Regions from separate parts of the Brachybacterium phenoliresistens genome, predicted to be linked through region 2. Evidence: predicted binding sites of a transcription regulator. Region 2 holds the regulator's gene; each other region holds the start of a gene.
The links. The regulator HrcA, encoded in region 2, represses chaperone genes, less so after heat shock. The targets are predictions, from matches to a motif close to TTNGCACTCGNNNNNNNCGAGTGCNAA.
Positions count from the first base shown of each region.

Region 1: the regulator HrcA is predicted to act here: its motif matches at 6,991-7,017, upstream of ABD234_RS18235 (Hsp20/alpha crystallin family protein).
Region 3: the regulator HrcA is predicted to act here: its motif matches at 2,295-2,321, upstream of groL (chaperonin GroEL).

Region 1 covers NZ_BAAAOW010000013.1:46,107-56,513, reverse strand. The annotation lists gene ABD234_RS18260 (AAA family ATPase) at 1-194, shown strand, start outside; gene ABD234_RS18255 (ornithine cyclodeaminase) at 158-1,186, opposite strand; gene ABD234_RS18250 (FAD-binding and (Fe-S)-binding domain-containing protein) at 1,341-4,130, opposite strand; gene ABD234_RS18245 (DUF5926 family protein) at 4,197-5,027, shown strand; gene ABD234_RS18240 (glycosyltransferase) at 5,024-6,370, shown strand; gene ABD234_RS18235 (Hsp20/alpha crystallin family protein) at 6,447-6,914, opposite strand; gene ABD234_RS18230 (hypothetical protein) at 7,126-8,025, shown strand; gene ABD234_RS18225 (GntR family transcriptional regulator) at 8,022-8,426, shown strand; gene tyrS (tyrosine--tRNA ligase) at 8,507-9,766, opposite strand; gene adh (aldehyde dehydrogenase) at 10,205-10,407, opposite strand, start outside.
Region 2 covers NZ_BAAAOW010000001.1:415,090-425,496, forward strand. The annotation lists gene ABD234_RS01910 (NADPH-dependent FMN reductase) at 1-508, shown strand, start outside; gene ABD234_RS01915 (16S rRNA (uracil(1498)-N(3))-methyltransferase) at 677-1,465, opposite strand; gene dnaJ (molecular chaperone DnaJ) at 1,467-2,600, opposite strand; gene hrcA (heat-inducible transcriptional repressor HrcA) at 2,656-3,657, opposite strand; gene ABD234_RS01930 (DUF3097 domain-containing protein) at 3,794-4,669, shown strand; gene ABD234_RS01935 (DUF4870 domain-containing protein) at 5,010-6,119, shown strand; gene hemW (radical SAM family heme chaperone HemW) at 6,364-7,563, opposite strand; gene ABD234_RS01945 (MOSC domain-containing protein) at 7,560-8,315, opposite strand; gene lepA (translation elongation factor 4) at 8,312-10,192, opposite strand; gene ABD234_RS01955 (alpha-E domain-containing protein) at 10,352-10,407, opposite strand, start outside.
Region 3 covers NZ_BAAAOW010000003.1:402,852-413,258, forward strand. The annotation lists gene groL (chaperonin GroEL) at 447-2,084, opposite strand; gene ABD234_RS09455 (LytR C-terminal domain-containing protein) at 2,383-3,000, opposite strand; gene ABD234_RS09460 (DUF3263 domain-containing protein) at 3,103-3,444, opposite strand; gene ABD234_RS09465 (uracil-DNA glycosylase) at 3,524-4,240, shown strand; gene ABD234_RS09470 (multicopper oxidase family protein) at 4,310-6,031, opposite strand; gene ABD234_RS09475 (hypothetical protein) at 6,028-6,513, opposite strand; gene ABD234_RS09480 (sensor histidine kinase) at 6,665-7,981, shown strand; gene ABD234_RS09485 (response regulator) at 7,978-8,691, shown strand; gene ABD234_RS09490 (siderophore-interacting protein) at 8,710-9,744, opposite strand; gene ABD234_RS09495 (hypothetical protein) at 9,959-10,407, shown strand, end outside.

The sequences.
Region 1 (10,407 bases), on a different contig from region 2:
TGGTCACCGACGCCGAGCTCGCCTCCTGGTATCGCGTCCACGACGTGCTCGGGGCGCCGGGAGAGGTGGTCTTCGGCGAGGACATGTCCGAGGACGCCATGGTCGCCCGCATCCTCGCGGACCTCGCCCGGCTCCGGGCCGGGGCCGAGGGCGGCGGTCAGCGCACCGGGAGCGGCGCGGTGACCAGGGAGTAGAGGTCCTTGGGATCGTCCGGCTCGGCGACCAGGTCGATGGGGCGGACGAGGTCGGTGCCGAGCGTCGCATCGCGGGCGCAGCGCAGCGCCGAGAAGTCCGCGATCGCGAAGCCGACGGAGTCGAACACGGTCACGTCCTGCGCGCCGGTGCGCCCGGGGGCGGCGCCGGTGAGGACCTGCCACAGCTCGGTGACGGGGAAGTCCGGCGGCATCTGCTGGATCTCGCCCTCGATGCGGGTCTGCGGGGCGTGCTCGACGACCACGTGCGCGCTCGCGAGGATCGCCGGGTCCAGCTCCGTCTTGCCGGGGCAGTCCCCGCCGATGGCGTTGATGTGCACGCCCGGGCGCACCTGCGGCGCGGCGAGCACGGCGGCGCGGCGCTTGTCCGCGGTGCAGGTGGTGATGACATCGGCCCCCTCGAGGGCATCGTCCGCGCCGCGCGCCTCATGGATCCGGAAGCCCAGCGGCTCGAGGTTGCGCCGCAGCTTCGCGGAGGCGGCCGGGTCCACGTCCCAGATGCGCAGATCCGCGATGCCCAGGGCGCCCCGCAGCGCGAGGGCTTGGAACTCCGCCTGGGAGCCCGCGCCGATCATCGCGTGCACCGCGGCGCCCGGGCGGGCCAGGGCCCGCGTGGCCAGGGCCGAGGTCGCCGCCGTGCGCAGGGCCGTCAGCAGGGTCATCTCGGACAGGAAGGTCGGGTAGCCGGTGGCGACGTCGGCGAGCATCCCGAAGGCCGTGACCGTCTGCAGGCCGCGCGCCGGATTGCCGGGATGGCCGTTGACGTACTTGAAGGAATACGACTCGCCGTCCGTGGTCGGCATCAGCTCGATCACGCCGACGGGGGAGTGGCTGGCGATGCGCGGGATCCGCTCGAAGGACTCCCAGCGGCGGAAGTCCTCCTCGAGGCAGGCGGTCATGCGGGTGAGGATCGCCTCCGCCCCCTCCTGGCGGATCCAGCCGACCATCCCCCCGACGTCCAGCAGCTGCGTCATCGTCCTCGCCTCCTCGCGGGTCGCCGACCAGGAAGCCCAGGGTAGCCCCGGACCCCGGGCGGCGCCCTCGTCGCCGGTCCGCTCCCCGTTGGTCCGCTCCCTGCCGCTCCGCTCCCTGACGCCTCGCGCGGGGTCGGCTGCTCCGGGAGGGCGGTCAGGACGTGGCGTGCTCGAGCAGCTCCAGGACGTGGCGGTAGGCCCGCCCCGTCGCGGCCTGCATGCCCAGCTCGCAGGTGCGGTTCGCGGAGACGTACCAGTCCGTCTCGCGGGTCGCGACCTCGGCGGCCTCCGCGGCGGTGGCGGAGGCGGTGAGCTCGGGGTGGAGCAGGCCGCGGTCCCCGGCGTAGGCGCAGCAGCCCCACGCGATCGGCACGACGACCTCCTCGGCGCAGGCCTGCGCGATCGCGACCAGGTCGTCCGTGGCGCCGAGGTGGGTGGTCGAGCAGGTCGGGTGGACGGTCACCGAGGCGACCGGCCGGCGGACCTCCAGGCGCGGCAGCAGGTGACGGCGCACGTACGTCACGGCGTCGACCACCTCGAGCCCCGTCCCCGCCACGGCGTCGAGGACGCCCTCGGTGCAGCTGGCCGCGTCGATCACCACGGGCAGCCGGTGGCGCGCGGCCGCCTCCTCGAGCGCCTCCCGCAGACGGGATCGCATCATGTCCTTCGCCGCGCGCATGCCCTTGGAGGAGAAGGGCGTGCCGCAGCACAGATCCGCGGCGGCATCGGGCACGGCCAGCCGCACCCCGGCGCGCTCGGCGAGGCGGGACAGGGCCGGCCCGGCGCCGATGCCCTCGCCCGCGGCGCCGAACATCGTGTGCACGCAGGACGGCAGGTACACCGCGTCGACCTCGGCACCGGTGCGTCCGCGGCCGCCGCCGCGGCGCACGGATCCTCCGCGCCTCGGCAGCTCCGGACGGTAGTCCGGCACCGCATCGGCCCCCAGCAGGGCCCGGCCCGCGCGGGCGGCGACGCGGGGCAGGGCGGGCGGCAGGGCCCCGGCGACGTCGAGGGCGGCCGATGCGGCCGCGGTCGTCGGTCCCCAGCGCCGGGCCGCCGCACCCCAGAGCGCCCGCTGCGCGGCACCGCCGGCATCGGCCTCGGCATCCTGGGCGCGCAGCCGCCGCACCAGGTCGCCGGTGTCGATGCCGACCGGGCAGGCGGTCCGGCACATGCCATCGGCTGCGCAGGTCTGCAGCCCCTGGTAGTCGTAGGCCGCGCGGATGGCCCGGGCGGTCTCGCGGTCCCCGCGCTGCTCGGCGAGGGCCGCGTCGCGGCGCAGCACGATCCGCTGGCGGGGCGTGAGGGTGAGGTCGCGGCTGGGGCAGACCGGCTCGCAGTAGCCGCACTCCACGCAGCGATCGGCCTCCTCCTCGATCTCGACCACGGGCTGCAGGTCCCGCAGGTGCGCGCCCGGCTCGGCGGTGAGGACGACGCCGGGGTTGAGGATCCCGGCGGGGTCGACCAGCTGCTTGATCTCGCGCATCACCGCGTGCAGGGCCGGGCCGTACTGGCGCTCCACGAACGGGGCCATGGCCCGCCCGGTGCCGTGCTCCGCCTTGAGGTTCCCGCCCTGGTCCAGGACCAGGTCCACCATGTCCTCGGTGAAGGCCTCGAGGCGGCTCGAGGCTGCGCCCAGGTGCTCGTCCAGGAGGAAGTGGAGGTTGCCGTCCTTGGCGTGGCCGAAGATCACCGCGCCGTCGTACCCGTGCCGGGCGAACAGCTGCTGCAGGCCGCGGCAGGTCCCCGCCAGGCGGTCCACCGGCACGACCACGTCCTCCAGCAGCGCCGTCGAGCCGGCGGGCCGCGCCCCGGCGACCGCCGCGTACAGGCCCTTGCGGGTGGTCCACAGGGCCGCGCGGCGGGCGGCATCGGTGGACATGGCGAAGGGGGCAGCTCCCCTCAGCCCCGCAGCCAGCGACTGCGCGGCGGAGACCTGCGCGGCGAGCGCATCGGGGTCATCGGCCCGCACCTCCAGCAGCAGCGCGGCATGGGAGCCGATGTCCAGCCCGGCGATCTCGCCCGGCGCGCCGGGAAGGCGCTGGGCGACCTGCAGGGAGCGGGCGTCCAGCAGCTCGACGGTCGCGAAGCCCGCCGCGACGATCTCCGGCAGCGGCGCGGTGGCCTCCTGGAGGCCGGGCAGCACCAGCAGGCCCGTGGCGGCCTGCGCCGGCACCGCGACGGTGCGCAGCACGGCGGAGGAGATGAAGGCGAGCGTCCCCTCCGAGCCGATCACCAGGTGGGCGAGGCAGTCGGCGGGGGAGTCGAAGTCCAGCAGGGCGTTGATCCCGTAGCCCATCGTGTTCTTCAGGGCGAACCGCTCGCGGATCACCCGCATCGCCTCCGGGTCCTCCCGCACCCGCCGCATCAGCCGCTCCAGCCCTGCGAACAGGGCGGGCTCCGCGGCCCGCAGCGCCGCATCGGCATCGGGGCGGGAGGTGTCCAGCACCGTCCCCGAGGGCAGCACGCAGCGCAGCGACTCCAGGGTCGCGTACGTGTTCTCGCGGGTGCCGGCGGCCATGCCGGAGGAGTTGTTCGCGATCATGCCGCCGATGGTGCAGGCCGACTCCGAGGCAGGATCCGGTCCCAGCCGCCGGCCGTGCCGGGCCAGGTGCGCGTTGACCTGGCGGATCGTCACGCCCGGGCCCACCCGCACCCGCCGCCCCGCGTCGAGGACCTCGACCTGCCGGAAGTGGCGGCGCACATCGGCCAGGATCGCCGCGGACTGCGCCTGCCCGGACAGGCTGGTGCCGCCGGCCCGGAAGGTCAGCGGCCGCCCGGACGCGCGGGCCTGCCGGAGCAGGGCGATGACCTGCGCCTCGTCGGCCGGGACCGTGACGGCCTCCGGGATCAGCAGGTACGGGGAGGCGTCATGGGCGAGGGCGTGCCGGGCGACGACGTCCGTGTCGAGGTCCGGGGCCGCGAGGGGAGCGGGAGGGGCCATGGACCCACCGTAGTGCGCGGGCGTGTGGCGGGCCTGCGCGGCGGCCGCGCTCGGTAGACTGCGGGCATGTCTTCCGCCTCCGCCTCATCGCTGGTCCGCCGCCCCTTCGAGGGGATCCCCGCCGAGCGGGACCTGGTGGCGATGCGCCAGCTGATCCCCGCCGCGACGATCGAGGCCGCCACCACCGCGGAGCACGGATCGGTCCGTGTCATCATCGCGACCATCCTGCCGATGGCCTGGCCCGCGATCCGCCGCTCCGACGGCTCGGTGATCATCGGCCTGCAGGCTACGGTCCCCACCGACGACCTCTCCCGCTCCTTCGGGCAGGCCCTCTCCCAGGCGCTCGAGGCGGAGCCGGGCACCCCGGTGCGCACCGTCTCGCCGAGCGCCGACTCCCCGCGCCTGCAGGACCTGCTGGATCTGGAGGGCGGCTTCCCGATCACCGTCCACGAGTCCTTCGAGTTCTGGGTCGATCCGGGCGCCGAGCGCACCGCCGAGGTCGAGGCCTCCCTCGCCCAGGCGAACGAGTCGATCATGCCGACGGCCCCGGTCGAGGGCCTCGAGCACGCCTACTGGGTCGACGCCGGCGCCAAGGAGCACCTGCGCTGGGTGCTGGACGCCGAGGAGGAGCGGGTCTACGACGCGGTCGCCCGCCTGCACGCCCGCCGGGAGTCGGCGATCGCCGAGGGCACCCGCTACGTCGGCTCCTTCCGCGCCGAGGGCCTCACCGTCCCGGTGTGGGACCTGCCCGACGGCTTCGGCGCCGCCGGCGTCGCGGAGCACGCCGCGGAGTTCCGGGCGCGCTTCCTCACCGCCCTGGAGTCCACCGAGCCCCTCACCGCCCTCGAGCGGCGCGCCCGCGGCGGGATCGTCGCCCGCCAGGTGACGCTGCGATGACGGCCGCGGGGCACGAGGCGGCCGGCCGGCCCGAGTCGGTCGCCGTGGTGATCCCCGCCAAGAACGAGGCGGAGCGGATCGAGGCGACGATCCGCGCCGCCCGCAGCATCGACCATGTCGACCTCGTGGTCGTGGTCGACGACGGCTCGACCGATGCGACCTCGGCCGTCGCCATGGGGGCCGACGCCCTCGTGGTGCGCCACCGCACCAACCAGGGCAAGGCCGCCGCCATGGCCACCGGCGCCCACCTCGTCTCCCTGCGCGAATCGGCCGCCCGCGCCGACGGCGGCGAGGCCTTCGAGGAGGAGCTGCACGCCGAGCCCCGCGTCCCCGGGCACACAGGCCCGCTGCCGGTGATCGGCGCGGACCTCACCCCTCACGCCCTGCTGTTCCTGGACGCCGACATGGGCGAGAGCGCCGCCGGCGCCGCCCCGCTGGTCGAGGCCGTCCTCGAGGACGGGGTGGACATGGCCATCGCGCTGCTGCCCCCGCAGGACGGCGCCGCAGGGATGGGGATGGTGGTCGGCACCGCCCGCCGCGGGATCCGCCGTGCCACCGGCTGGGAGCCCGCCCAGCCGCTGTCGGGCACGCGCTGCCTGACCCGCGACGCCTGGGAGGCGTGCCAGCCCCTGGCCGGGGGCTGGGGCGTGGAGACGTCCCTGACCATCGACGCGCTCGCCGCCGGGTTCCGGGTGGAGGAGGTCCCCTGCGAGCTGCACCATCGGGCCACCGGCTCCGATCTGCGCGGGCAGCTGCACCGCGCCGCCCAGCTGCGCGACGTGCTGCGGGCGCTCGCGAAGCGGCGCCACATCCTCCCCGAGGAGGAGGGCACCGGGCTCGAGCTGGACGAGCATTCCGAGGAGGCCGCCGCCGGAGCGGGCCACGCCCAGGACGCGGGCGAGGACGCGGGGACGCCGGCCGCGCGGCCCGTCGAGGACCTGCCGGCCGTGGACGTCTCGGACCTGCCGGCCTCGGGGGAGTTCTCCCCGGAGCAGGCGCGCGCGCTCACCGATCATGATCTGGCCGCGCTGGACCGGGCTCTGCGCGCCCTGCCCCTGCGCGGCCCGCTGCGCCCGGACGACATCGTCTACCTCGCGGACATCGACCTCGAGGCCCTGCGTCGCCGGCTCGAGGCCGCGCCCGTCGAGGAGCCCTTCGAGCCCGACCACGCGGTGATCGTCGCCGCGCACCTGGCCGCGCCCACGCCGCGCATCCCCGCGGACACGGCCCTGCCGCTGGACCCGGGGGAGTACGCCTCCCTGGTCGTGCACACCGCCGTCGAGGCGGAGCAGGACGACACGGGCCGGGACGACGAGGGCCAGGACGACGAGGGCCGGCGCTGAGCGCGGGGTCGAGCGGTCGGTGAGGCCGAGGCGCCCGGGGCGGTGATCCCCGGGCGCCCGACCTCCCCGGCGACGCTCAGGCCGAGGCGGACTCGACCTGCTGGCCGGAGCCGGCCTGCTGCGTCGCGTCGATCTGCTGGGCCGCATCCTCCGTGCGGACCTCGATCCGGCGCGGCTTGGCCTTCTCGCTGACCGGGATCGTCACGCTGAGCACGCCGTTGCTGTAGCTCGCGGAGATCCGCTCGGTGTCCAGGCCCTGGCCCAGGCTGAGCTGGCGCAGGAAGCTGCCACCCGTGCGTTCCCGGGTGATCCACTGCGCCTGGTCATCGGTGGGCAGGGTCCGCTCGGCGCGGATCGTGAGGAGCTGGCCGTCGACGTCCACGTCGACGGAGCCGGGATCGATGCCCGGCAGATCAGCGGTCAGGACGTAGTGGTCCCCGGTGCGGTACAGGTCCATCGGCATCTGCCGTGGGCCGCGGCGCCCGGCATCGAGGAACGTGGTCGCGAAGCGCTCCAGGTCTCGGAGCGGATCATAGGTTGCCATGTCGTCTCCTTCCCATCAGGGCCGCTGCGTGCGGTCCTCCGCGTGACGGGCCGGGGGTGACCCGCCTGGCCATAAATTAGCACTCTCGGTCGGAGAGTGCCAGACCTCGGCCCCGGATCTTCCGAGGAGTTTGTTCTGGTACAAACCTCGCGAGGGCGCTACATTTGTATCGCACAGGCAGTACAAGCTCTCGCGTCCCCCGGAGGCCCCCATGTCCAGCATCGTCCTCGTCCTGCCGCCCCTGATCGGCGCGGCTCTGCTCGTGCTGGTGCTCGCCGTCCTGGCGGGGCGGCTCGGCGCACAGCGCACCGGCACCCACCCCGGGGCGCTCGCCGCGCGCTGGGCGGGGATCCTCGCGGCCGGGGCGCTGCTGGGCGTCGTCCTCGCGCTGACCGGGCGCGGGATCCCCGCCACGGGACGCCTCGCCTACGGAGGGCTGCTCTCGATCACGCCCTGCCTCGTCGCCGCGCTGCTGATCCTCGCCGTCATCCTCGGGGAGCAGACCATGCCCGCGCCGCGCGCCCGGCACCGGTACGGGCTGCTCGCCCACCGGAGCGTGTCGACGATGGTCCCGCGCCTGCCGCTGGTCGCCGTGCTCGGCGTGCTGCTGGTGCTGCTCGTGCACGGCATCTGGGCGACGGCCGCGGCCTCCGGATGCGCCGACGGTCGGTGCCTGGAGCGCTCCGGGGTCGACGCCGAGGGCAACCTCGTCACGAGCGTGAGCTCGCCCTTCCCCGGCGCCTGGTACACCGTGCCCACGGCCCTGGCCCTGGCGGTGCTGCTCCTGCTGGCCGCCCTCGCGATCGTGGTCATCGTGCGCCGCCGGCCCTCGGACGACCCGGCCGATGCCCTGCTCCGCCGCCGATGCGCGACCTCGGTGCTGGGGGCCGTGCTGCTCGCCCTGGGGATGACCCTGGTCGGCCACGCCGGGGCGGCGGTGCTGCGCATCGACGGCCCGGAGTCCCTGATCCCCTGGACCGGCGCGGTGGTCGGGCTCGTGTCCCTGCCCTGGGGAGCGGTGATGCTCGTCTTCCCCGGCCTGGTCGTGCGGGGCGCCGCCGCCCCCGCAGGGCGGGACCGGACCGCCGAGCCTGCGCAGGCCCGCCGATGACCGCCCTCGTCGTCGACCTCGAGGACCCGACGCCTCCGTACGAGCAGATTCGGCGGGCCGTGATCGCCCAGATCGACCGCGGGACGATCGGCACGGGGGATCGCCTGCCCAGCATCAGGACGCTCGCCCGGGACCTCGGCCTCGCCCCGGGGACGGTCGCCCGGGCCTACAAGGAGCTCGAGACGGAGGGCGTGATCGAGACCCGGCGGGGCGGCGGCACACGGGTGGCCGCCGGGCCGGCCGGCCCCGCCGAGATCCCCCCGCAGCTCCAGGAGATCCTCGACGGCGCCGTGCGGGCCGCCCGCGAGGCGGGGTTCGGGGACGATGCCATCCGCCGCGCCGCCCGCCGATCCCTGGACGGGGCCGCGCCGCCTCCCGGCGGGACGACCCCGCCCCGGTGAGCCGGGTGTCGAGCCTCCGTGAGCCGGGTGCCGAGCCTCCGCGAGCCGGGCGGCCCCGAGGCTCAGCGCGCCGCCCCGCCTCACCCCGGTCCCGGTGCCAGGCGCACCCGGGTCCAGGAGCGGCGGCCGGTCCGGAGCAGGGCGCCGTCGGCGACTTCGAGGATCGCCTCCGGGTCGGTGACCACCGCGCCGTCCACCCGCACCGCGCCCTGGGCCAGCAGGCGGCGCGCCGCCGATCGGCTGAGCTCGGGGCGGGCCCGGCCCAGCAGCTCGAGCGCCGGGATCCGCACGCCGCCGACCCCGGACGGGGACGCGGCGTCCCGGTCGGCACCCGCGCAGGCAAGCTCCAGGTCCGCGATCTCCTCCGGGGCGGCACCGGCGGAGAACACCGCGAGGAACTGCGCGCGGGCCCGGGCGGCGGCATCGGCCCCGTGGTACCGGGAGACGATCGCGGCGGCGAGATCCAGCTTCGCATCGCGCGCGGGGGCGCCCCCGGCCTCGGCCGCGGCGGCGATCTCGGCGACGCGCTCGTCTGGCAGATCCGTGTAGGCGCTCGCCCAGGTGCCCACCAGCGCATCGGGCAGCGACATCACCTTCCCGAGCTTCTCGCCCGGGGCATCGGTGAGGGCGACGTAGTTGCGCAGCGACTTGGACTGCTTCGCCCCGCCGTCCAGCCCCGGGGTGATCACCGTGGTCATCACCGCCTGCGGCCGCCTGCCCAGGCGCTGCTGGTAGTGGCGGCCCATCATCTCGTTGAACAGCTGGTCGGAGCCGACGATGGTGAGGTCGCTGTCCATCGCCACGGAGTCGTAGCCCTGCAGGACGGGGTAGGCCAGCTCGTGCAGCGCGATCTCGCGGCCCTGCGCCACCCGGTCGCGGAACATGTCCCGCGCCATCAGCTGGGCGTGGGTGGTGAGGCTGAACAGGCTCAGCATCTCGCTCACCCCCATCGGCCCGTACCACTCGGAGTTGCGCCGCACCTCCAGCAGCTCCGGCTCGGTGCGCAGCACGAGGGAGACCTGCTCGAGGAAGGCCTGCCCGTTGCGCGCGATCTCCTCCTCGCCGAGCACGGGCCGGGTGCGGCTGCGGCCGGTCGGGTCGCCGACGCGGGTGGTGGTGTCCCCCAGCAGGAACACCACGGTGTGGCCGTGATCCTGCAGGTGGCGCATCAGCCACAGGTTCACGGCGTGGCCCAGGTGCAGGTCCGGGGCCGTGAGGTCCACGCCGTACTTGACGCGCAGCCTCTCGCCGGCATCCAGCCGCGCCCTCAGCGACTCCTCGTCGATGATCGTCTCGACGGTGCGCAGCATCGGCCGCAGCACCTCGTCGGCAGGGGACATGTCCGCTCCTTCCTCGGATGGAGGAGTAGCGCATGTGCCAGAGCCCCCGGGGGAAACACGAGAGGCGAGGACCTGTGTCCTCGCCTCGAGCTCTGGTCGTCCGTATGCGGGCGTCAGGCACCGCCGGCTGCGACCAGAGCCGGGGGATAGGTGACCGCACGCGAGGACATGGCCGGGAGCGTAGCACGGGGGTGCGCGGGCTCGGGGACCGATGGCGGCCCGCCCGCGCCGCCGGCGAGCGCATCGGCGCGTGCACCGAGGAACGCACGGAGGGGCCGGCGGTGTGCACGATCGGCGGCCTGAGAGCCGCGAGCCAGGCAATCGCCTGGCTCGCGGCTCTATGGCGGCCGTTCGTGCACGCGCTCGTGATGGCCCGCTGCGGGCAGAGCAAGAACCCACGAGGTCCGGCGAGCCGCGTCCGGGCGGATCTTCCGCGGATCAGAAGAAGCCCAGCTCCTCGTCCGCGTAGGAGACCAGCAGGTTCTTGGTCTGCTGGTAGTGGTCGAGCATCATGCGATGGTTCTCGCGGCCGATGCCCGAGGACTTGTACCCGCCGAACGCCGCGTGCGCCGGGTAGGAGTGGTAGTTGTTCACCCACACGCGGCCGGCCTGGATGGCCCGCCCTGCCCGGTAGACGGTGT
Region 2 (10,407 bases):
CATCGGCGGGCACGTCGCCCAGTGGATCACCGAGCACGTGGACGGCTGGGACACGGACCTGATCGACCTGCGCGAGGTGCAGCTGCCCTCCTTCGACGAGCACAGCGCTCCGAAGGCCGGCCTGGAGCGCGCGACCGACCATGCGAAGGCCTGGGCCGAGCGCATCGGCGCCCTGGACGCCGCGATCATCGTCACCCCGCAGTACAACGGCAGCTACCCCGGTGCGCTGAAGAACGCGATCGACTACCTCTACGAGGAGTGGAACGGCCTGCCCACGCTGCTGGTCGGCTACGGCTGGGGCGACGGCGCCGAGGTGCTCGAGCTGCTGGAGCGCCTCATGCGGCGCTTCGAGACCGACCTCGTCGGCGAGCTGGGCCTGGGCTTCGGCGCGGACCTGTCCCCCGAGGGCGCGATGGGCGTGCGCCCCGAGAAGCAGCAGGCCCTGGTCGAGGCGCTCGCGGCCCTGCGCGAGAAGGCCGACCAGCGCTCCGGCGCCGTCGTCGCCTGACCCTCCCCTCCTCCTCCCTCTCCCCCGATCACGACAGGGCGGGCGCCGCACGGCGCCCGCCCTGTCCGCATCTCCGCAGCCCGGCGGCGGGCCGCATCGGCCTCGATGCGCCTGCTCCGCGCGTCCGGCCCCGGCGAGAGGGCCCGGCGAGAGGGCCCGGCGACAGGCTCAGCCCCAGCGGCCGATGAGGGCGCTGATCGCGGCGATCGCCGCCGGTCCCGCCGTCGAGGAGCGCAGCACCTCCGGCCCCAGCAGCACGCTGCGGGCCCCGGCCTCGCGCAGCGCCGCGATCTCCTCCTCGGCGATACCGCCCTCCGGGCCCACCACCAGCACCACGGCAGCCCCCTCGCGGCCCTGCAGCGCGCGCAGCGGCGCGGCGAGATCGACCAGCGCCGCGCTCTCCTGCTCGTGCAGCACGAGCACCATCGAGCCCTGCTCGGCCCATTCCCGGGTGCGGCGCACGAGCACGGCGGTGTCCACCGCCTCCTCGACGACGGGCACGCTCGGGCGCCGGGACTGCTTGACCGCGGCGCGCACGGTCGCCTCCCACTTGGCGCGGCCCTTGCGCAGCTTCTCGCCGCGCCACACCGACACGCTGCGCCGCGCGATCCACGGGACGAGGACATCGGTCCCGAGCTCGGTGGCCGCCTCGACCGCCTGCTCGTCCCGACCCCCGGTGGCGAGGGCCTGGACCAGCACGAGGGCGGGGCGGCGCGGGACCGCCGGGACCGGGTCCTCCAGCAGGCGCAGCTCCAGGGACTCCTTGGCCGCCGCCACCACCTCGGCGACCGCCTGGGCACCCGCCGGGTCGGTGAGCAGGACCCGCTCCCCGGGGCCGATGCGCGCGACCTTCGCCGCGTGGCGCCCCTCCTCCCCGGTCAGCGCCAGCCCCTCCCCGCGGCGCGCCGGCGACAGCGCGCCGTGCGGCACGAGGAACGCCGCGGGAGTGGCCGGCATGTCAGAGATCCCGGAAGCGATCGCGGATCTTGTCGAAGACTCCGCCGTGGCGTCGCCCGCCGGTGCGCGGGGTCTCCTCCCCGCGCAGGGCGGAGAACTGCTCGAGGAGATCCTTCTGCTCGTCGGTCAGCCCCGTGGGGACCTCCACGTCGATCTCGACGCGGATGTCCCCGCGACGCTCCCGCCGCAGCGGCGTCACGCCGAGGCCCTTGAGGGTGATCTCCTCGCCGGGCTGGCTGCCGGGACGGATCTGCAGCTCCTGGACGCCGTCGAAGGTCTCCAGGGGGACCGTCGCGCCGAGGGCCGCGGAGGTCATGGGCACCGAGACGTGGGCGACGAGGTCCTCCCCGTCGCGGGTGTAGATCTCGTGCTCCTGGACCGCGAGCTCGACGAAGAGGTCGCCGGCCGGGCCGCCCGCCTCGCCGATCTCGCCCTCGCCGCGCAGCTGGATGCGGGTGCCGTTCTCGACGCCGGAGGGGATCTTCACGGTGAGCGTCTTCTCGCTCTGCACGCGCCCGTGGCCGGCGCAGCTGGGGCACTTCGACTCGATGATGTCGCCATGGCCCTCGCAGGCGGTGCAGGGCGCCATGGTGACCATCTGGCCCAGCAGGGACTGCACCACGCGCTGGACGTGGCCGGTGCCGTTGCAGGCGCTGCACCGGGTGGGCGAGGTGCCCTCCGCGCAGCAGGAGCCGTGGCAGGCCTCGCACAGCACGGCCGTGCGGAAGGTGACCTTCTGCTCGGTGCCGAAGACGACGTCGCGCAGATCGATGGTGGTGCGGCGCAGGATGTCCCCGCCGCGGCGCTGGCGCGGCACCGGCCCCTGCCCGCGGCCGCGCATGCCCGAGGCGCCCGCGAACATGTCGAAGATGTCGGAGAAGTCGAATCCGGCGCCCCCGCCCCCGGGGAAGCCGCCGCCCATGCCAGGCCCGCCGCCCATGTCGTACTGGCGGCGCTTGTCGGGGTTCTTGAGCGTCTCGTAGGCCTGGGAGACCTTCTTGTACTTCTCCGCCGCGTCCGGATCGGGGTTCACGTCCGGATGCAGGGTGCGGGCCGCCTTCTGATAGGCCTTCTTGATCTGGTCCGTGGTGGCGTCGCGCGGCACGCCGAGCAGGTCGTAGTAGTCCTCGTTCACGAAGCGGTGTCCTTGGTCGATGGGTGGTGTGCGGAGGGGCGGCGGGCGCGGCCGCTCACTCCAGGAAGCGATGGATGTAGCGGGCCAGGGCCTGCACGGTGGAGATGCCGGTGACGTAGTCCATGCGGGTGGGGCCCAGGATCGCCAGATGCGACCCGGCACGGTACCCCGCCCCGACGAGAGACGCCTGGGTGAGGGATCGGTTGCGGTTCTCCTCGCCGATGCGCACCTGCACCGTCCCCGGCTCGGCGCCCATCTCCGAGAGCAGGCGCAGCAGCACCAGCTGCTCCTCCAGGAGGTCCAGCAGCGGCTCCATGTCGCGGGCGAAATCAGCGGCGGAGCGCGCCAGGTTCCCCGTGCCGGCCATGACGATCCGATCCTCGGTGCGGGAGGCGGCGAGGGCGGCGACCACGTCGGTGACCTCGCGCACGGCGTCCTGATCGGCGGGCGCCGTGGCGGCGACCAGCCGGGCCAGGCCCCGCTCGACGTCGTTGACCTCGCGTCCGCTGACGGCCCGCAGCAGTCCATCGCGCAGGCCCTCGTAGAACTCGGCGTCCCGCGGCTGGGCCAGGGCGATCGTGCGCTGGTCCACGCGGCCCGCCTCGGTGATCAGCACCACCAGCAGGAGCGAGTCGGCGACCTTGACCAGCTCGACGTGGCGCACCCGCGCCTGCTGCGGCGCGGGGTACTGCACCATCGCGACCTGGTGGGTGAGCTGCGAGAGCAGGCGCACCGTGCGGAAGAGGAGCTCGTCCACGTCCCCGGCGTCCTCGAGGAACGTGCTGATGGCGCGCCGCTCCCCGGTGGAGAGCGGCTTGATCGTCGCCACGTGGTCGACGAAGGCGCGGTAGCCCTTGTCGGTGGGGACGCGGCCCGCGGAGGTGTGGGGCTGGGTGATCAGCCCTTCCTCCTCGAGGACGGACATGTCGTTGCGGACGGTGGCGGCGGACACCCCGAGGTCGTGCCGATCCAGCAGCGACTTCGAGCCGACCGGTTCGCGGGTCGAGACGAAGTCCTCGACGATCGCACCGAGGATCTGGAGCTTGCGCGGGTCCATGCCGTCCGCCTCCCGTCTGCGTGGCTGGGGCCGGGTCCGATCGTCACAGTTGGCACCCGGCGGTTCCGAGTGCCAATGCTACGCGCTCCGGGCGGGTCTCCGCGGGAGGCGTTCGCCACCGGGGTACCGTGACGGCGTGTCACCGAACGCCTTCCCCGATCGCTATGGCTCCGATGTGCTGAGCTCCCCCGCGGCCCACCATCGGCGCCGCCCCGTCGCCCGCGACGTCCCCGTCTCCCGGGGTCTCGTCGTCGAGGAGGCCTCGACCGGCTTCACCGGCGCGGTCACCCGGCTCGAGAAGATCGCCGGCGAGATCGTGGTCGAGCTCGAGGACGGCCGCGGCGTGCTGCGCTCCTTCCCGCTGGGCCCCGGGTTCATGATCGACGGCAGCCCGGTGCGCCTGGTGCGCCCCGTGCGCTCGGGCCCGGCGGCCCCGAAGCGCTCCGCGAGCGGCTCCGTCTACGTCGAGGGCGCCAAGGCCCGCACCGCCCGCGCCTCCCGCATCTGGGTCGAGGGCAAGCACGACGCCGAGCTCGTGCAGAAGGTGTGGGGCCACGACCTGCGGATCGAGGGCATCGTCGTGGAGATGCTCGACGGCGCGGACAACCTCGCCGAGCGCGTCGAGGACTTCGCCCCGAACCCGCAGCGGCGCCTGGGCATCCTCGTGGACCACCTCGTGCCGGGCTCGAAGGAGACCCGCATCGCCCAGCAGGTGATGAGGATGCGCGGCGCCCAGGGCAACGTGCTGATCCTCGGCCACCCGTACGTCGACGTGTGGCAGGCCGTGCGCCCGGCCCGCGTGGGGCTGACGGCATGGCCGCACATCCCCAAGGGCACCGACATCAAGCACGGCACCCTCGCCGCGCTCGGCTGGCCGCACGAGGACCAGGCCGATGTGGCCCGGGGGTGGCAGCGCATCCTGTCCACCGTGCGCTCCTACGCCGATGTGGAGCCGACGCTCTCGGGCCGCATCGAGGAGCTCATCGACTGGGTGACCGTCCCGCAGGAGTGACCCTCGCGCATGGGTGACCGTCCCGCAGGAGTGACCCTCGCGCATGGGTGAGCCGTCCTGCAGGACGCGCAGGCTCGCCGTCGGGTCCAGGGCGCCGTCGGGTCCAGGGCGCCGTCGGGTCCAGGGCGCCGTCGGGTCCAGGGCGCCGTCTGGTCCAGGGCGCCGTCTGGTCCGGGGCGTCGCCGCGCCCGGCCAGTGGCCCCGGCTCCGCGGAGTGCGCGGTCCGCCCCCGCCCCGTTCCGGCGCTCCCCCAGGATCCTGGGGGTTCTCCCCCATGACCGGGCCGGGCGGCACCCGATACGCTCAAGGGGACCAACGACCACCTCGTCAGGGAGACGCCATGAGCACCCCGAGTCATGACCACGGCCAGGACACCTCCGGGACGCCCTGGGGCACCCCGCCCGCGCAGTCGGGCGCCGAGCAGCCCGCCGCCGAGCAGGCAGGGGCCGAGAACGCGGCGCCCGCCCCGGCGCAGGACCCCTACGCCACCCCGGCGGCGCCCGTCGCCGGCGGGGATCCCTACGGCGCCTCGCACGGCTCGGCCGACGGCGCCGCCGCCCCGGCCGCGCAGCCCGACTGGACCCAGCCCGGGGAGCCGGCTGCGGCCGCGCCGCCGGTCGGCGGCACCCCGGGCGGGACCCAGCCCGGGGAGCCGGCTGCCGCCGCGCCGGCGGTCGGCGGCACCCCGGGCGGGACCCTCCCCGGCGCCTCCCAGCCGGACCCCTACGCCGCATCGGCCGCCTATGCGGCGCAGCAGCAGGGCCAGAGCGCGGGACAGGATCCCTCCGGGGCTCCGCAGAGCCCCTACGGCGCGCAGCAGAGCCCGTACGGTGCACCGCAGCAGAGCCCGTACGGAGCCCAGGAGAGCCCGTACGGCGCTCCCGGCGCGCCGTCGGCCCAGGCCGGACAGCAGGGCTATCCCGGCGTCGGCCAGCCGGGAGCCGGCCCGAACCCGGCCGGCCAGGGCCAGCCCTTCGCTGGCCAGGCCCAGGGCCAGCCGGGCGGGACCCAGTTCTCCGAGACCCCGCCGCCCGGGACCAAGGGCGCCTACGCCGGCGCGCTCAGCGGCCAGCCCACCTCCCCGGCCGATGCCCGCACCTGGGCGATGCTCGCGCAGCTGTCCGTCGTGATCGGGCACGTGGTGAGCATCGGCTTCCTGGGCTGGGTGGGGCCGCTCATCGTGTTCCTCATGTACAAGGACCGCAGCCGCTTCGTGCGGTTCCACGCCGCGGAAGCGCTCAACGGAGCCATCGCCGTGCTCATCAGCTCCGTGGTGCTGTCCATCGCGATCGGGATCTTCGCGATCGTCACGCTGGGCATCGGAAGCATCGCATTCCCCCTGATCGGCCTGCCCGCGCTCATCCAGCTGATCTTCGCGATCATCGGCGCGGTCAAGGCGAACCAGGGCGAGTGGTGGAACTACCCGGCGAACATCCGCCTGTTCTCCTGATCCGGGGCTCGATCCGCGAGCACCGGCGTCCCCTCCGCAGCGCCGTCGCCCCCTCGGGGCGGCGGCGCTGCCGTGCTCAGGGCCGCCCATCCCGCCGCGGGAGGTCATTCTCCGTCGCTTGAACGAGCGTTCAAGCGACGGAGAATGACATCCCGAGGGACGCGGCGGAACCGGGCTCGGCGAGGCGGAGCTCGGCGGGGGTAGGACGCGGTGCAGTGCAGAGGTATCGGGGGCCGGCGCCGGGTCAGTCGGTGAGGTCGCGGATCACCGCGTCGGCCAGCAGCCGGCCGGGACGGGTGAGGACCAGGCGGCCGCGGGCGGCCGCATCGGCCTCGAGGTGGCCGCGGCGCACATGCACGTCGATCATGTCGCGCCGATGCGGGGCGATCTGGTCGGCATCGAGACCGTCACGGATGCGCAGCTCGAGCATGATCCGCTCGAGCGCCCTCTCCTCCGGGGAGGTCCGTTCGGACTCCTGGCGCGGCAGGACGCCCTCGCCGAGCATCCGGGCGTAGCGGCTGGGATGCTTGACGTTCCAGGCCCGCAGCCCGTCGCGGTGCCGGTGCGCCCCGGGGCCGATGCCCCACCAGTCGCGGCCGCGCCAGTAGGCGAGGTTGTGCTGGGAGCGGTGCGCGGGAGTGCGCGAGAAGTTGGAGACCTCGTACCAGCTGAGCCCCGCCGCCTCGAGCAGGTCGTCGATCGCCTCGTACTTGTCGGCCATGTCGTCGCCGTCGGGCTCGGGCAGCTCGCCGCGGCGCACCTGCCGGGCCATGGCCGTGTTCCCCTCGATGATCAGCGAGTAGGCCGAGATGTGGTCGACCTCGCAGGCCAGAGCGGACCGGACGGAGGTGACGACGTCCTCGAGCCGCTCCCCCGGCGTGCCGTAGATGAGGTCGAGGCTGACGTCGAGACCGGCCTCCTTCGCCCACTGCACCGCCAGCGGCACCCGTTCCGGGTCGTGGGTGCGCCCCAGGGTCGCGAGCACCGCCGGCACCGCCGACTGCATCCCGAAGGACACCCGGGTGATGCCGCCCTCGGCCAGGCGCCGCAGGGACTGCGGAGTGACCGAGTCGGGGTTCGCCTCGGTGGTGACCTCCGCGCCGGGTGCCAGGGGGATCAGGGACCGCAGGTGGGCGAGGAGGGCGACGAGATCGTCCGCGGGCAGCAGCGTGGGCGTGCCCCCGCCGAAGAACACAGTCCCGACCTGCTCGTAGACGTGCCCTGCCGCGGCGTCGTCGGCCAGGGTCAGGTCCATCTCCCGCATCGCATGAGAGGCATACTCGGCCTGGCTGCCGCCCCCGCCCAGCTCGGTGGCGGTGTACGTGTTGAAGTCGCAGTACCCGCAGCGCACCGCACAGAACGGCACATGGATGTAGACCGACAGATCCCGGGGTCCGGGCACGTGCACCGCGGGAGCATCGGCCGACGGGGTCGGCGCGCTCACAGGCCCATCCCGAGGCCCAGGCCGCGCCCCGTCGAGCGCAGGCGCTGCGGGAACTGCCGCGGGGATCCGGCGCGATCCAGAGCGACCAGCGCGGAGCGGACCAGGGATTCGTACAGCACCGTGCCCGTCGCCTCGGCCCAGTCCAGCAGCCGTGCCGCCGGCTCCGGCGCGAGCCCGCGGTAGACCTGGCCGATGCTCACCTCGTGCTCGGGCCGGGCGAGGACCTCGATCCGGTCCCCGGCGCGGACCTCGCCCTCGGTGAGCACGCGGAAGTAGGCGCCGCAGCGACCGGCGTCCCGGAAGCGGCGCGGCCAGGAGCGGTCCTGCATGCGCGCGGCGAAGGTCTTGCAGGGCTCGCGGGGGCAGGTCGCCTCGATCACGGCCTCGCCGATCTGCCAACGCTCGCCGACGAGCGCCTCGTCGGTGTCCTGGCCGGTGGTCACGAGGTTCTCGCCGAAGAAGCCGTCGGGCAGGTCCTCGCCGCGCTCGCGGGCGAAGGCCTCGCGCATCTCCCGGGAGACGGCGTAGACGGCCTTGAAGATGCCTCCGTGATGCTCGCGGTCGCCCTGGACGTCGCCCAGCACGCCGTGCGCGAGCAGCCGCACGGGACCGTCCACGGGGCGCTTGTCGATGCCGCTCATGAGCCGCCGTTCGGGGACGGCGAACAGCTCGGCGACGGTGCAGACCGCGGCGATCCGCCCGCCGGCGGCGGGATCGATGCTCACCTCCAGCGCACCGGCGGGGGCGGTCACTTCTTCTTGCCCTCCTTGGCGGCGCCCTCGCCGTCGGAGGACAGGGCTGCGATGAACGCCTCCTGCGGCACCTCGACGGAGCCGATGTTCTTCATGCGCTTCTTGCCCTCCTTCTGCTTCTCCAGCAGCTTCCGCTTGCGCGAGATGTCGCCGCCGTAGCACTTGGACAGCACGTCCTTGCGCAGGGCACGGATGTTCTCGCGGGCGATGATCCGCGAGCCGATCGCCGCCTGGATGGGCACCTCGAACTGCTGGCGCGGGATGAGGTTCTTGAGCTTGCCGGCCATCTCGACGCCGTAGTGGTACGCCTTGTCGCGGTGGACGATGGCGCTGAAGGCGTCGACCGGCTCGCCCTGCAGCAGCATGTCGACCTTGACCAGATCGGCCGCCTGCTCGCCGCTGACGTCGTAGTCCAGGGAGGCGTAGCCCTTGGTGCGGGACTTCAGCTGGTCGAAGAAGTCGAAGACGATCTCCGCCAGGGGAAGCTGGTAGCGCAGCTCGACCCGCTCCTCGGAGAGGTAGTCCATGCCCTGCAGGCTGCCGCGCTTGGTCTGGCACAGCTCCATCACGGTGCCCACGAACTCGCTGGGGACGATGATGGTGCCGCGCGAGACGGGCTCGCGGATCTCGCGCACCTTGCCGGTCGGGAAGTCCGAGGGGTTCATGACCTCGACCTCGGTGCCGTCCTCCATGGTGACCTGGTAGACCACCGACGGCGCCGTGGAGATGAGGTCGAGGTTGAACTCGCGCTCCAGGCGCTCGCGGACGATCTCCAGGTGCAGCAGGCCCAGGAAGCCGACGCGGAAGCCGAAGCCGAGGGCCGTGGACGTCTCCGGCTCGTAGTTCAGGGCGGCGTCGTTGAGCTTGAGCTTGTCCAGCGCGTCGCGCAGGATCGGGTAGTCCGAGCCGTCGATCGGGAACAGCCCCGAGTAGACCATCGGCTTGGGATCGGCGTAGCCGGCCAGCGCCTCGGTGGCCCCGCGGACCGCTGCGGTGACGGTGTCGCCGACCTTGGACTGGCGCACGTCCTTCACGCCGGTGATGAGGTAGCCGACCTCGCCCGGGCCCAGGCCCTTGGTGGGGATCGGCTCCGGGGAGATCACGCCGATCTCCAGCAGCTCGTGCTGGGCGCCGGTGGACATCATCACGATCTTCTCGCGCGGGGTCATCCGGCCGTCGATCACGCGGACGTAGGTGACCACGCCGCGGTAGGTGTCGTAGACCGAGTCGAAGATCATCGCGCGGCAGGGGGCGTCGATCTCGCCGACCGGCTCGGGCAGGGTGCGCACCACGTGGTCCAGCAGCTCCTCGACGCCGGCGCCCGTCTTGCCGGAGACGCGCAGCACCTCGGAGGGATCCACGCCCACCAGCTGGGCGAGCTCGGCCGCGTACTTCTCCGGGTCCGCGGCCGGGAGGTCGATCTTGTTGAGGACCGGGATGATGGGGAGGTCGTTCTCCATCGCCAGGTACAGGTTCGCGAGGGTCTGCGCCTCGATGCCCTGGGCGGCGTCGACCAGCAGGATCGCGCCCTCGCAGGCGGCCAGCGAGCGGGAGACCTCATAGGTGAAGTCCACGTGGCCGGGGGTGTCGATCATGTTCAGCGCGTAGTTCACGCCGTCGACCTGCCAGGGCATGCGCACGGCCTGGCTCTTCACGGTGATGCCGCGCTCGCGCTCGATGTCCATCCGGTCGAGGTACTGGGCGCGCATGGCCCGGGCGTCCACGACGCCGGTCAGCTGCAGCATGCGATCCGCGAGCGTCGACTTGCCGTGGTCGATGTGCGCGATGATGCAGAAGTTGCGGATCCGCTCCATCGGCGTGGAGGCGGGCACGATGTCCCGGGCGTCCTCGGTGGCGATCCTCGGGGTCACCGGCATCCGTCCTCTCGTCCAGCGTTCGTCATGCGGGTGCGCCGGAGCCTGCCCGGCGGCCGGGACATCGTCTCACGATGCGCCGGGTCCGGTCGCGCTGCGCCGGCCCGCATGTGGCGGGCGGCGCATCGGCCGCGCCGGCGGGGCCGATGCCCGGCCCGGAGCTCAGGCCATCGGGCGGAAATATGCCGTGTCCAGCGCCCGGGTGAGGGCGCCGGTGA
Region 3 (10,407 bases), on a different contig from region 2:
CACGCCCCACGCCCCACGCCCCACGCCCCACGCCCCACGCCCCACGCCCCACGCCCCACGCCCCACGCCCCACGGACGAGGCTGCCCCTCCAACGATCGGAGTGAACCCGTCGCTTCCTGCGCGGGAAGCGACGGGATCACTCCGATCGTTCGCGATGCGACGGATTTACTCCGATCGATGATGACGCGCGCCCCGGAACCGTCACCACGGAGGTCGTACGCCCCGACTCGAGGGTCCACGCCCCCGCAACGGCGAAGCCCCCACCCCGAAGGGTCCACGCCCCCGCTACGGCGAAGCCCCCGCCCTGAAGGGTCCGCGACCCCGCCACGGCGAAGCCCCGGGCCCGAGAGTTCCACGCCCCCGCAGACGGCGAAGGCCCCGACCCTCCGGAGAGGATCGGGGCCTTCGACCAGCGGCGGGCGCCGCGATCAGCCGTGAGGCTGGATCACATCATGCCGCCCATTCCGCCCATGCCGCCCATGTCGTCGCCGCCGCCGGCCGGGGCCTTGGGCTCCGGCTTGTCGGCCACGACGGCCTCGGTGGTCAGGAACAGGCCCGCGATGGACGCCGCGTTCTGCAGCGCGGAGCGGGTGACCTTGACCGGGTCGATGATGCCGGCGGCCAGGAGGTCCTGGTACTCGCCGGTCGCGGCGTTCAGGCCCTCGCCGACGGGCAGGGACTTGACCTTCTCCGCGACGACGCCGCCCTCGAGACCGGCGTTGACCGCGATCTGCTTGAGCGGGGCCTCGATGGCGACCTTGACGATGTTCGCACCGGTGGACTCGTCGCCCTCGAGCTGCAGGGTGGCGAAGGTGTCCTTGCCGGCCTGGAGCAGAGCCACGCCGCCACCGGCGACGATGCCCTCCTCGACGGCCGCCTTGGCGTTGCGCACGGCGTCCTCGATGCGGTGCTTGCGCTCCTTGAGCTCGACCTCGGTCGCGGCGCCGGCCTTGATGACGGCCACGCCGCCGGCCAGCTTCGCCAGGCGCTCCTGGAGCTTCTCGCGGTCGTAGTCCGAGTCGGAGTTCTCGATCTCCGCACGGATCTGCTTCACGCGGCCGGCGATGCGGTCGGCGTCGCCGGAGCCCTCGACGATGGTGGTCTCGTCCTTGGTGACGACGACCTTGCGGGCCTGGCCCAGCAGCTCGAGACCGGCGGTCTCCAGCTTGAGGCCGACCTCCTCGGAGATGACCTGGCCGCCGGTGAGGATGGCCATGTCCTCCAGCATCGCCTTGCGGCGGTCGCCGAAGCCGGGGGCCTTGACGGCCACGGACTTGAAGGAGCCCTTGAGCTTGTTGACGACCAGGACCGCGAGGGCCTCGCCCTCGACGTCCTCGGCGATGATCGCCAGGGGCTTGCCGGCCTGGATGACCTTCTCCAGCAGCGGCAGCAGGTCCTTGACGTTGGAGACCTTGGAGTTCATGAGCAGGATGTACGGATCCTCGAGGACCGCCTCCTGACGCTCCGCGTCGGTCACGAAGTACGGCGAGGTGAAGCCCTTGTCGAACCGCATGCCCTCGGTGAGCTCCAGCTCGAGGCCCATGGTGTTGGACTCCTCGACCGTGATCACGCCCTCCTTGCCGACCTTGTCGAGCGCCTCGGCGATGAGCTCGCCGATCGCCGGGTCGGCCGCGGAGATGGCGGCGGTGTTCGCGATCTGCTCCTTGGTCTCGATCTCCTTGGCCTGCTTGAGCAGGGTCTCGGAGACCGCGGCCACGGCCTTGTCGATGCCGCGCTTGAGCGCGATCGGGTTGGCGCCGGCGGCGACGTTGCGCAGGCCCTCCTTGACCAGGGCCTGGGCGAGGACGGTGGCGGTGGTGGTGCCGTCGCCCGCGATGTCGTCGGTCTTCTTGGCGACCTCCTTGACGAGCTCCGCACCGATCTTCTCGTACGGGTCGTCGAGCTCGATCTCCTTGGCGATGGACACGCCGTCGTTGGTGATCGTGGGGGCGCCCCAGGACTTCTCGAGGACGACGTTGCGCCCCTTGGGGCCGAGGGTGACCCGGACGGCGTCGGCGAGCTGGTTCATACCGCGCTCGAGGCCGCGACGGGCCTCCTCGTCATAAGCGATGAGCTTGGCCATTGTGGAATCTCTCCCGTGTCTGTGGTGTCCACCCAGCCCTGTGCCCGCGACGGACGAGGACCGCCCAGGCGTTCACGTCACGCCGGGACGGACCCCTCACGGAGCCGGAATGTTCCTGGTCGGCAGGGCGGCGCAGCCGTCCCCCGATCAGGCACCGCACGGCGGCGAGGACAGAGCTGTCACTCGACGCCGACGAGTGCCAGATCATCATAAGCACTCGGAGGCTGTGAGTGCTAACCCCTGGGCCGATGAGTTCGCTCCGAAAGGAGGGGCGGGCCCGACGGGGCCCGCCCGGGCGTCACTCGCCCTCGCCCTGCCCCTCGCCGTCGCCGCCCTGGTCCTGGTCGGCGCCGGGCTCCTTCACGGCGATGAAGGTGATGGTGGCGTCGTACTCGTCGCTCTGGCGCGCCTCGCCGGCGCCGACCTCGGCGGCGAGCGCCTGCGCCGTGTCGGCATCGGCCTCGTCGCGGTAGAACACGACGGGCTCCTCCTGGAGGTTGTCGGCGGTGGAGACGTCCACGCGGGTCCAGCCGGCGGATTCGAGCGTGTCCTGCCAGGCGCCGGCCAGTCCGTTGATGCCGCCGGCGTTGACGACCATCACGGGGGTGGTGCGGTCCGGCTCGGGGACGGGGGTCTCCTCGGCGGTCGTCTCCTCGCCGCCCTCGGCGGAGGTCTGCTCGGTCTGCTCCGCGGCCGAGGTGGGGGCCTCGGCCCGCTCCTCGGGCGTGTTGCGCCCCATCCCGCCGATCGCGAACAGCAGCACCAGCAGCAGGACGAACGCTGCGGCGATGATGATCAGGTAGACGAGGTTCTGGCGCCAGAAGGGGTGCTCGGCACGGTGCGCCCCGTGGAGGGACGCCGTCGCCGCCTCCCGGTCGAACTCGTCGGGCGGGTACGGGTACTCGGAATCAGCCACGGCCCCATTAAACCTGCTGCGGGGCGCTGCGGCGGTGAGCACACGCCCCGGGAGCGCGGGGGATCACGCCGCGCGGCCGCCCATTCGGGGGGCGGGCAGGGTTCAGGCGGCGTGCGCCGGGCCGGGACGGTGCTCGTCGCCGCTGGTGCGCAGGCCGCGCAGCCGATGCACCAGTGCGGGGGCCTCCCGCAGCGCGGCCGGCTCGTCCAGGAGGGTGTTCAGGCGCACGAAGTAGGCGGTGGGGGTCATGCCCAGCTCCTCGCGGATGCGCCGCTCCTTCGCGCCGACGAAGCGGAAGGTGCGCGATTCGAGGGCGAGGATGCGCCGGTCGCGGTCGCTGAGGCCCGATGCGTCGGGGGCCTGCGTGCCCTCGTCCCCGGCCGGCGCGTGCGAGGGCGGCTCCGCGGGGTTCGCGGAGGCATCGGCGGCGGATCGGGGACGCATGGATCCAGGCTAGGCCGATGCCGCTGCGCGGCCGCGGAGGCACGCCGCATCGCGCGCGGCCGGGTGCGAGACTTGTGCCATGCCGACCCCGCTGACGCAGATCATCGCCGCCGACTGGGCCGAGGCCCTCGCCCCCGAGGAGGCCCGGATCCACGGGATCGGGGACTTCCTGCGGGAGGAGGCCGAGTCCGGCGCCGGGTACCTGCCGGCGGGCCGGCACGTGCTGCGCGCCTTCACCCGGCCGATGTCCGAGGTGCGCGTGCTCGTCGTGGGCCAGGACCCGTACCCCACGCCCGGGCATCCGATCGGCCTGTCGTTCGCGGTCGAGGAGCACGTGCGCCCGCTGCCGCGCAGCCTCACGAACATCTACGCGGAGCTGGAGGCGGACCTCGGCATCGCGCCCGCCCCGCACGGGGACCTCTCCGCCTGGCAGGACCAGGGCGTGCTGCTGCTGAACCGGGTGCTCACGGTGCGGCCCGGCACCCCCGGCTCCCATCGGCGGCGCGGTTGGGAGCAGGTCACCGAGCTCGCGATCCGCTCCCTCGTCGCCCGCGGCGGCCCGCTGGTGGCGATCCTGTGGGGCCGCGACGCGCAGTCCCTGATCCCCCTGCTGGGGGAGGTGCCCTACGTGGCGAGCCCGCACCCGAGCCCGCTGTCGGCCTCGCGCGGGTTCTTCGGCTCGCGCCCCTTCTCCCGGGTCAACGAGCTGCTGGCGGCCCAGGGCGCCGGCCCCGTGGACTGGCGCGTGGTGCGCGAGGAGACCGCGGCGGGCGGGGCGTCGGCCGCACCGCGCTGATCCCCCGGGGGCCGGCCTCCCGGAGGCGCGTCCCGCGGGCCGATCCCCCGCGCCCGATCCCGGCCGTGGTCAGTGCCCGGCGTGCCCGCCGTCCGGCGCGTGGCCGGCATCCGGCGCGTGGCCGGCATCCGGCGCGTGCCCGCCGTCCGCCGCATGCCCGGCGTGGCCGGCGCCCCCGGTCCCCGGGGCGGCGACCTGGTCCTCGGTGCCGGGTTCGATGACCACGAACTGGCCCATCATGCCGCCGTCCTCGTGCAGGAGCATGTGGCAGTGGTACATGTACGGCATGGCGGGGTCCGCGTACCGGTCGAAGCGCAGGACGAGGCGGTAGCGGCGGCGCGGCTCGAGATAGACGGTGTCCTGAGGTCCGGCCAGATGGTCCGGCGGCGCCTGGTCGTCGATGTCGAGGATCCGGAACTGCACGTCATGCACGTGGAAGCTGTGCGGCACCGATTCGGTGTTCGTCACCTCCCAGATCTCGACGGTGCCGACGTGGACCACCTCGTCGATGCGGCGCATGTCCATGCGCGCGCCGTTGATGGTGCGGCCCTGCAGCGCGAAGGTCCGGGTCCGCACGGCGTCCTGCGCCCGCAGCGGCGCAGGCTGCGGGTCCTTCCCCCAGGAGGGCTCCGGCGCGGGGGCGAGGGACGCGGCGGCCCGCAGCTCGAGGACGTCGAACTCGTCGTCCGCCCCCGTGAGCGCCGGCACGGCGATCGCCCCGAGGTCCACCGGCAGGCTGCGCAGGCGCACCGTCTCCCCCGGGGTGAGGGCGACGACGACCTCGGCCCGCTCCCCCGGGGCCAGCCGCAGGCGGCTCAGCTCCACCGGGGCGTCCAGCAGGCCGCCGTCGCTGGCGACCATCGTCATCGGCCGCTCGTCGGCGAGCGCGAGCGCGTAGGTGCGGGCGGTCGAGCCGTTCAGCAGGCGCAGCCGCAGCCTCTGCGCCGCGACCTCCAGGACGGGGCCGATGGTCCCGTTGACCATGATCGTGTCCCCCAGCATCCCCGGCTCGCGGCCCGAGTCCTCCAGGACGAGGCGTCCCTCCTCGTCGACCCGGCGGTCCTGGATGATCAGGGGGATGTCGTCCACCCCGTACTCGCGGGGCAGCCGGACGGAGTCGCTGCGCTCGTCGTCGATCAGGAACAGCCCGGCGAGCCCCTGGTAGACGTGACGCTCGGTCGCCCCGTGGGGGTGCGGGTGGTACCAGAGCGTCGCCGCGGGCTGGTCGATCTCCCAGCTCGGGCGCCAGGTCCCGCCGGGCTCGATGCTCTGGTGCGGCCCGCCGTCCATGGCGGCCGGAAGGTGCATGCCGTGCCAGTGCATGCTGGTCGTCTCCGGCAGCGCGTTGCGGACGGTGACCTCGACGTTCTCGCCGCGGCGGGCGCGCAGCGTGGGTCCGAGGAAGGGGCCGTTCAGGCCCCAGGTCGGGGTGGGCTCGGGCATGCCGGGCCAGGAGATGCTGCCCTCCTGCGCGGTGAGGTGGAAGCGCCGCACCCCGCCCGAGGCCTCGGACTCGGCCAGCGGCGGGATCGCGAGCGGCTGGTCGAACTCCACGGCGCGGATGCCGCTGGTCGAGAGGGTTCCCGCCAGGCCCCCGCAGCCGGCCAGGGCGGGCGCCGCCGCGAGCACCGCGCCGCCGAGCAGGGCCCGGCGCAGCAGCGTGCGGCGCGGGAACGGGAGGTCCGGGACGGGGAGGGTCGGGGACGAGAGGGCCGGGGAGGAGAGGACCGGGGACGGGCGGGGCGGCCACGCGGCGGGCATGTTCCGCGGCCGGGCGGCGGGGCCGGTCATCGGCGCGCCCCGCCGCGCAGCTGCTGCACCGCCAGGGCGAGCAGACCGGCGATCGCCCCCCACAGGGCGTCCATGCCCAGGGCGACGAGGTGGGTCCACCACGGCCGGCCGGATCCGCCGAGCACGGCGGCCAGGACCAGTGTGATCACCCCGCCGGCCAGGCCCGTCAGGGCCAGCACGAGGACCGGCCGGGGCACGCGGCCCAGGCCGACGACGCCGATCCAGGTCGCCCCGATCAGGGCGACGAGGATCAGGGCGCGGGGCGCCCCCGAGCCCAGGCCCAGCAGCGCGGTGATCGGCCACAGCAGGACGAGGGAGGCCAGCCCGCCGATGAGCAGCCACGGCAGGGGCGGGGCCGGGGCCGGGTCGGCCCCGGAGACGGGAGCGGGACCGGCTGCGGGCCCGGAGACGGGGGCCGAGCCGGCGGCGGGCCCGGCGGGGTCGGAGCGATGCGGACGGGAGGGAGTGGTGTTCTCAGCCATGGCATCAGCCTTCCGGCGCCGCCGTCCGCGGGCATCGGCCCGCAGGCGTCGGCTCGGGCGTCCGGCATCGACCGCGCGATCGCCCCGGGGCGACAGGGGAGGTCGCCTGCCGGCGATGCCGCAGCGGCGGGCCCCCGCCTACGCTGGGACCATGGACGACGCCCGCCCCGATGCGCGCCTGGCCGATGCCGGCCTCGCGCTCGCGACGGCCCTCGTGCTCGCCGCCGTCGTCGCGGCCGGGCCCCGGGAGGGCACGACCGGGGCGGCCCTGGCCTGCTGCGCCGGCATCGGCGCGCTGCTCCTCCTGCGCCGGCGGGCCCCCGTCCTCGTGCTCGTCGCGACCGTCGCGGCGATCTTCGCCTACTACATCGCGGACCTCCCGCCGCTGGGCATGGTGCTGCCGGCCGCCGGTGCGCTGCTGTCCGCGGCCGAGCAGGGCCGCACCCGCTGGGCGGTCGGCGCCGCGGCGGTGCTGCTGGCCGTCGCCTCCTACTTCCGCCTGGCCGTCCCGGACCCGGCCGATGCGGTCTCCGGCTACGGCTACGTCACCGAGCTGGCGCTGGCGGCCGCCGCGATCGCCCTCGGCGCCGCGATCCGCCTGACCCGCCAGGCCCGCGAGCGCACCCGGCGCATCGAGGAACTCACCGCGGAGCGGCAGGCCCGCGCCGCGGCCGACCGCCTCCAGCAGGAGCGCCTGCGCACCGCCCGCGACCTCCACGACAGCATCGGCCATGCGCTCGCCGTCGCGTCCCTGCACGCCGGGATCGCGACCGATGCGCTCGGGGACGCCGACCCGCCGGCGCGGGAGGCGCTCGAGCAGGTGCGCGCCTCCACGACGCAGGCCCTCGCCGAGCTGCGCGGCACGGTGCGGCTGCTGCGCGGCCAGGCGGAGACCGGCAGGACCGCGGGAGCCGATCCGACTGCGGGGGCGGATCCAGCCTCGGGAGCAGGTCCGGCCGCAGGAGCAGGTCCGGCCGCGGGAGCGGGTCCAGTCGCAGGAGCAGGTCCAGCCGGCGGGGCGGTGGGGCTGGCTGCTCTGGACGACCTCCTGGCCGATGCCCGCGGCACCGGCCTCGAGATCACGGTGCGCACCGAGGGCGGGATCGACCGCCTGCCCGGCGGGATCGACGCCGCCGCCTGCCGGATCATCCAGGAGTCGCTGACCAACGTCCTGCGCCATTCCGGGGCGCGGCGCGCGGACATCGACCTCGCCGCCCGCGACGGATGGCTGACGCTGAGCATCCGGGACGAGGGCCCGGCCGACGCGTCGGGACCGGCCAGGACGCATCTGCCGACGTCGGCACCCACGTCGGCGCCGACGTCGCCCGGGGATCCGTGGCCGGCCGGGGCCGGGATCCGCGGCATGCGCGAACGGGCGGCCCTGCACGGCGGCACCCTGGATGCCGGCCCCGAGGGCTCCGGCTTCGCGGTGCACGCCCGGATCCCCCTGCCCCGGGAGAGCTCATGAGCACCGATCCGATCCGCGTGGTGATCGTCGACGACCAGGCCCTGGTGCGGACGGGGCTGCGCACCCTCGCCGAGCACGACGGGGACGTGGTCGTCGTCGGGGAGGCGGCGGACGGCCGCACCGGCATCGCGCAGGTCCGCGCGCTGCGCCCCGACCTCGTGCTGATGGACGTGCGCATGCCGGTGCTCGACGGGCTGGCCGCGACCCGGGAGATCCTCGCCGATCCACTCCTGCGCGGCTGCCGGGTGCTGATCCTCACCACCTTCGACGAGGACGAGCACGTCCACGAGGCGCTGCGCGCCGGGGCGTCGGGCTACCTGCTCAAGGACGTCTCGCCGACGGATCTGCGGGCGGCGATCCGGACCGTCGCCGCGGGCGGCGCGCTGCTCTCCCCCGCGGTCACGGAGACCGTCATGCGGGCGGCGGCGGAGGCCGGCGGGCAGGGCACGGATCCCACGGCGCTGGAGGGGCTCGGGGAGCGGGAGCGGGAGATCCTGGCGCTCATCGGCCGGGGCCTGACCAACGACGAGATCGCCGCCCACGTGCACCTGAGCCCGGCCACGGCCCGCACCTATGTCAGCCGGCTGCTGGCGCGCACCGGGGCCCGCGACCGTCCCGCCCTGGTCGTCCTGGCCTACGAGACCGGACTGGTGCGGCCCGGACGGCCCGGAGCCGACGGGGCCGGACCTGCGGGGGCCGCGACGTCCTGAGCCGCGGCCCGCGGCAGCTCAGCTCTCCGCGCGGCCGATGCGCCAGTAGCCCATGAACGCGACGCGGCGCCGGTCCACGCCGACCTCGCGGACGAGATAGCGGCGGATCCCCGTCACCGCCCCCGCCTCCCCCGCGATCCAGGCGGAGAACTCCGGTCCGTGCCCTGCCGGGGCGGAGGCCGGTCCGGACTCCGGCGAGGCGGCCCCCGCGTCGCCCGTCTGCGAGGCGGCGTCCTCCCGGGCGCCGGTCTCCCAGAGGATGGTGGTGTCGATGTCGACCTCCTCGAGCGGGGCATCGGCCGCGGCGCCGGCGCCCGGCCGCAGCAGCTCGCGCACGGCGGCGTCGAGCAGGGCCCCTTGGGCGCGGCCCTCGCGGGGCAGCCAGGTGACCTCCACCCCGGCCGGGGCGGAGAGGGTCAGCGCCTCGGCGTCGGCATCGGCGGCGAGCGGGACCTCGAGCAGGGCGCGGCCGCAGGCCTCGGGCGGCAGGGAGGCGAGGATCGAGGCGATCGCGGGTACCGCGGTCTCGTCGCCCACCAGCAGCAGGTCGCCGGTGGCGTCGGGGCGGAACTCGATGCCGCCGGTGGGCCCGGGGGCCTCGCGGTCCGGGCCCAGCAGGTGCAGGCGGTCGCCGACGCGGGCGTCGCGCGCCCAGCGCTCGGCGGGGCCGGCGGGTTCGGCATCGGCCGGGGTGTGCAGGACGATGTCGACGTCCAGCTCGCGCACGTCCTCGCGCCAGGCGCGGACGGTGTAGGTGCGCATCCAGCCGCGCTCGGCCGGATCGATCTGCAGCCACGCCGGGTACCAGGAGACGCCGGCGGCCTCCTGCTGCGCGAGGAAGGCGGGGACGTCGAAGCGTCGGGCCTCTCCGCGGCGCAGCAGCTCCGGGGAGTGCGCGGGGATCAGCAGCTTGATGCGCAGGTCCCGCGGCGGCCCGTCGATGCCGAAGCGGTCCAGGCCCGCGCCCCCGAAGGTGACGCGGCGGAAGCTCGGCGTGAGGTCCTCGATGCGGAGCACCTCGGCGTCCAGGCAGGCGATGGTTCGAGCGGGCACGGGAGTCCTTCCGGCGGCGGCGGGGTCCGACATCGGTGCGGACGCGTCCATCCTCCGATGCAGGCCAGCGGCCGTCTAGGGCTGCGGGACCCCGGAAGTAAGGCATACCTCACTTCCCGTCGGGGCGGCGCGGATGCTACGGAGAGCCGCGAGGTCGTGCGGCCGGCGCGGTAGCGTGGGCCCCGTCCAGGCGCGCAGGGGAAGAAGGACGGCGATGAGCAGCGCGGCATACCCAGGCACCGGCCCGTCGGCACCGGGCGGCCCGACGCCATCCGGCGGCCCGGCGGCATCGGGCAGGCCCCGCCCTCCGGGGGGTCTGTGGGCGCTGGTGGCCTGCGTCGGCATCGCCGTGCTCGTGATCATCCTGGCCGCCGGCGCCGGGATCGTGTTCCTCGTGGTGAAGCGGGACTCCATCTCCCCGAGGGCGACGGAGGTCATCGAGACCGACATCGCGAGCTTCGAGGCGCCGAGGAACTGGACCGACCTCGGCTCGCAGGACGACGAGCTGTACGACTTCCACTACGACCGCCAGCAGCCGACGGGGGCCGCCGCGCGGATCCTCGTGGCCAGCACCTCCGAACCGGTCCCCTCCGATGTGCTGTGCGACTCGTTCTCCGAGTCCCTCAGCGCGGAGGGTGCGCAGGTCAGCGACGCCGAGGCGGC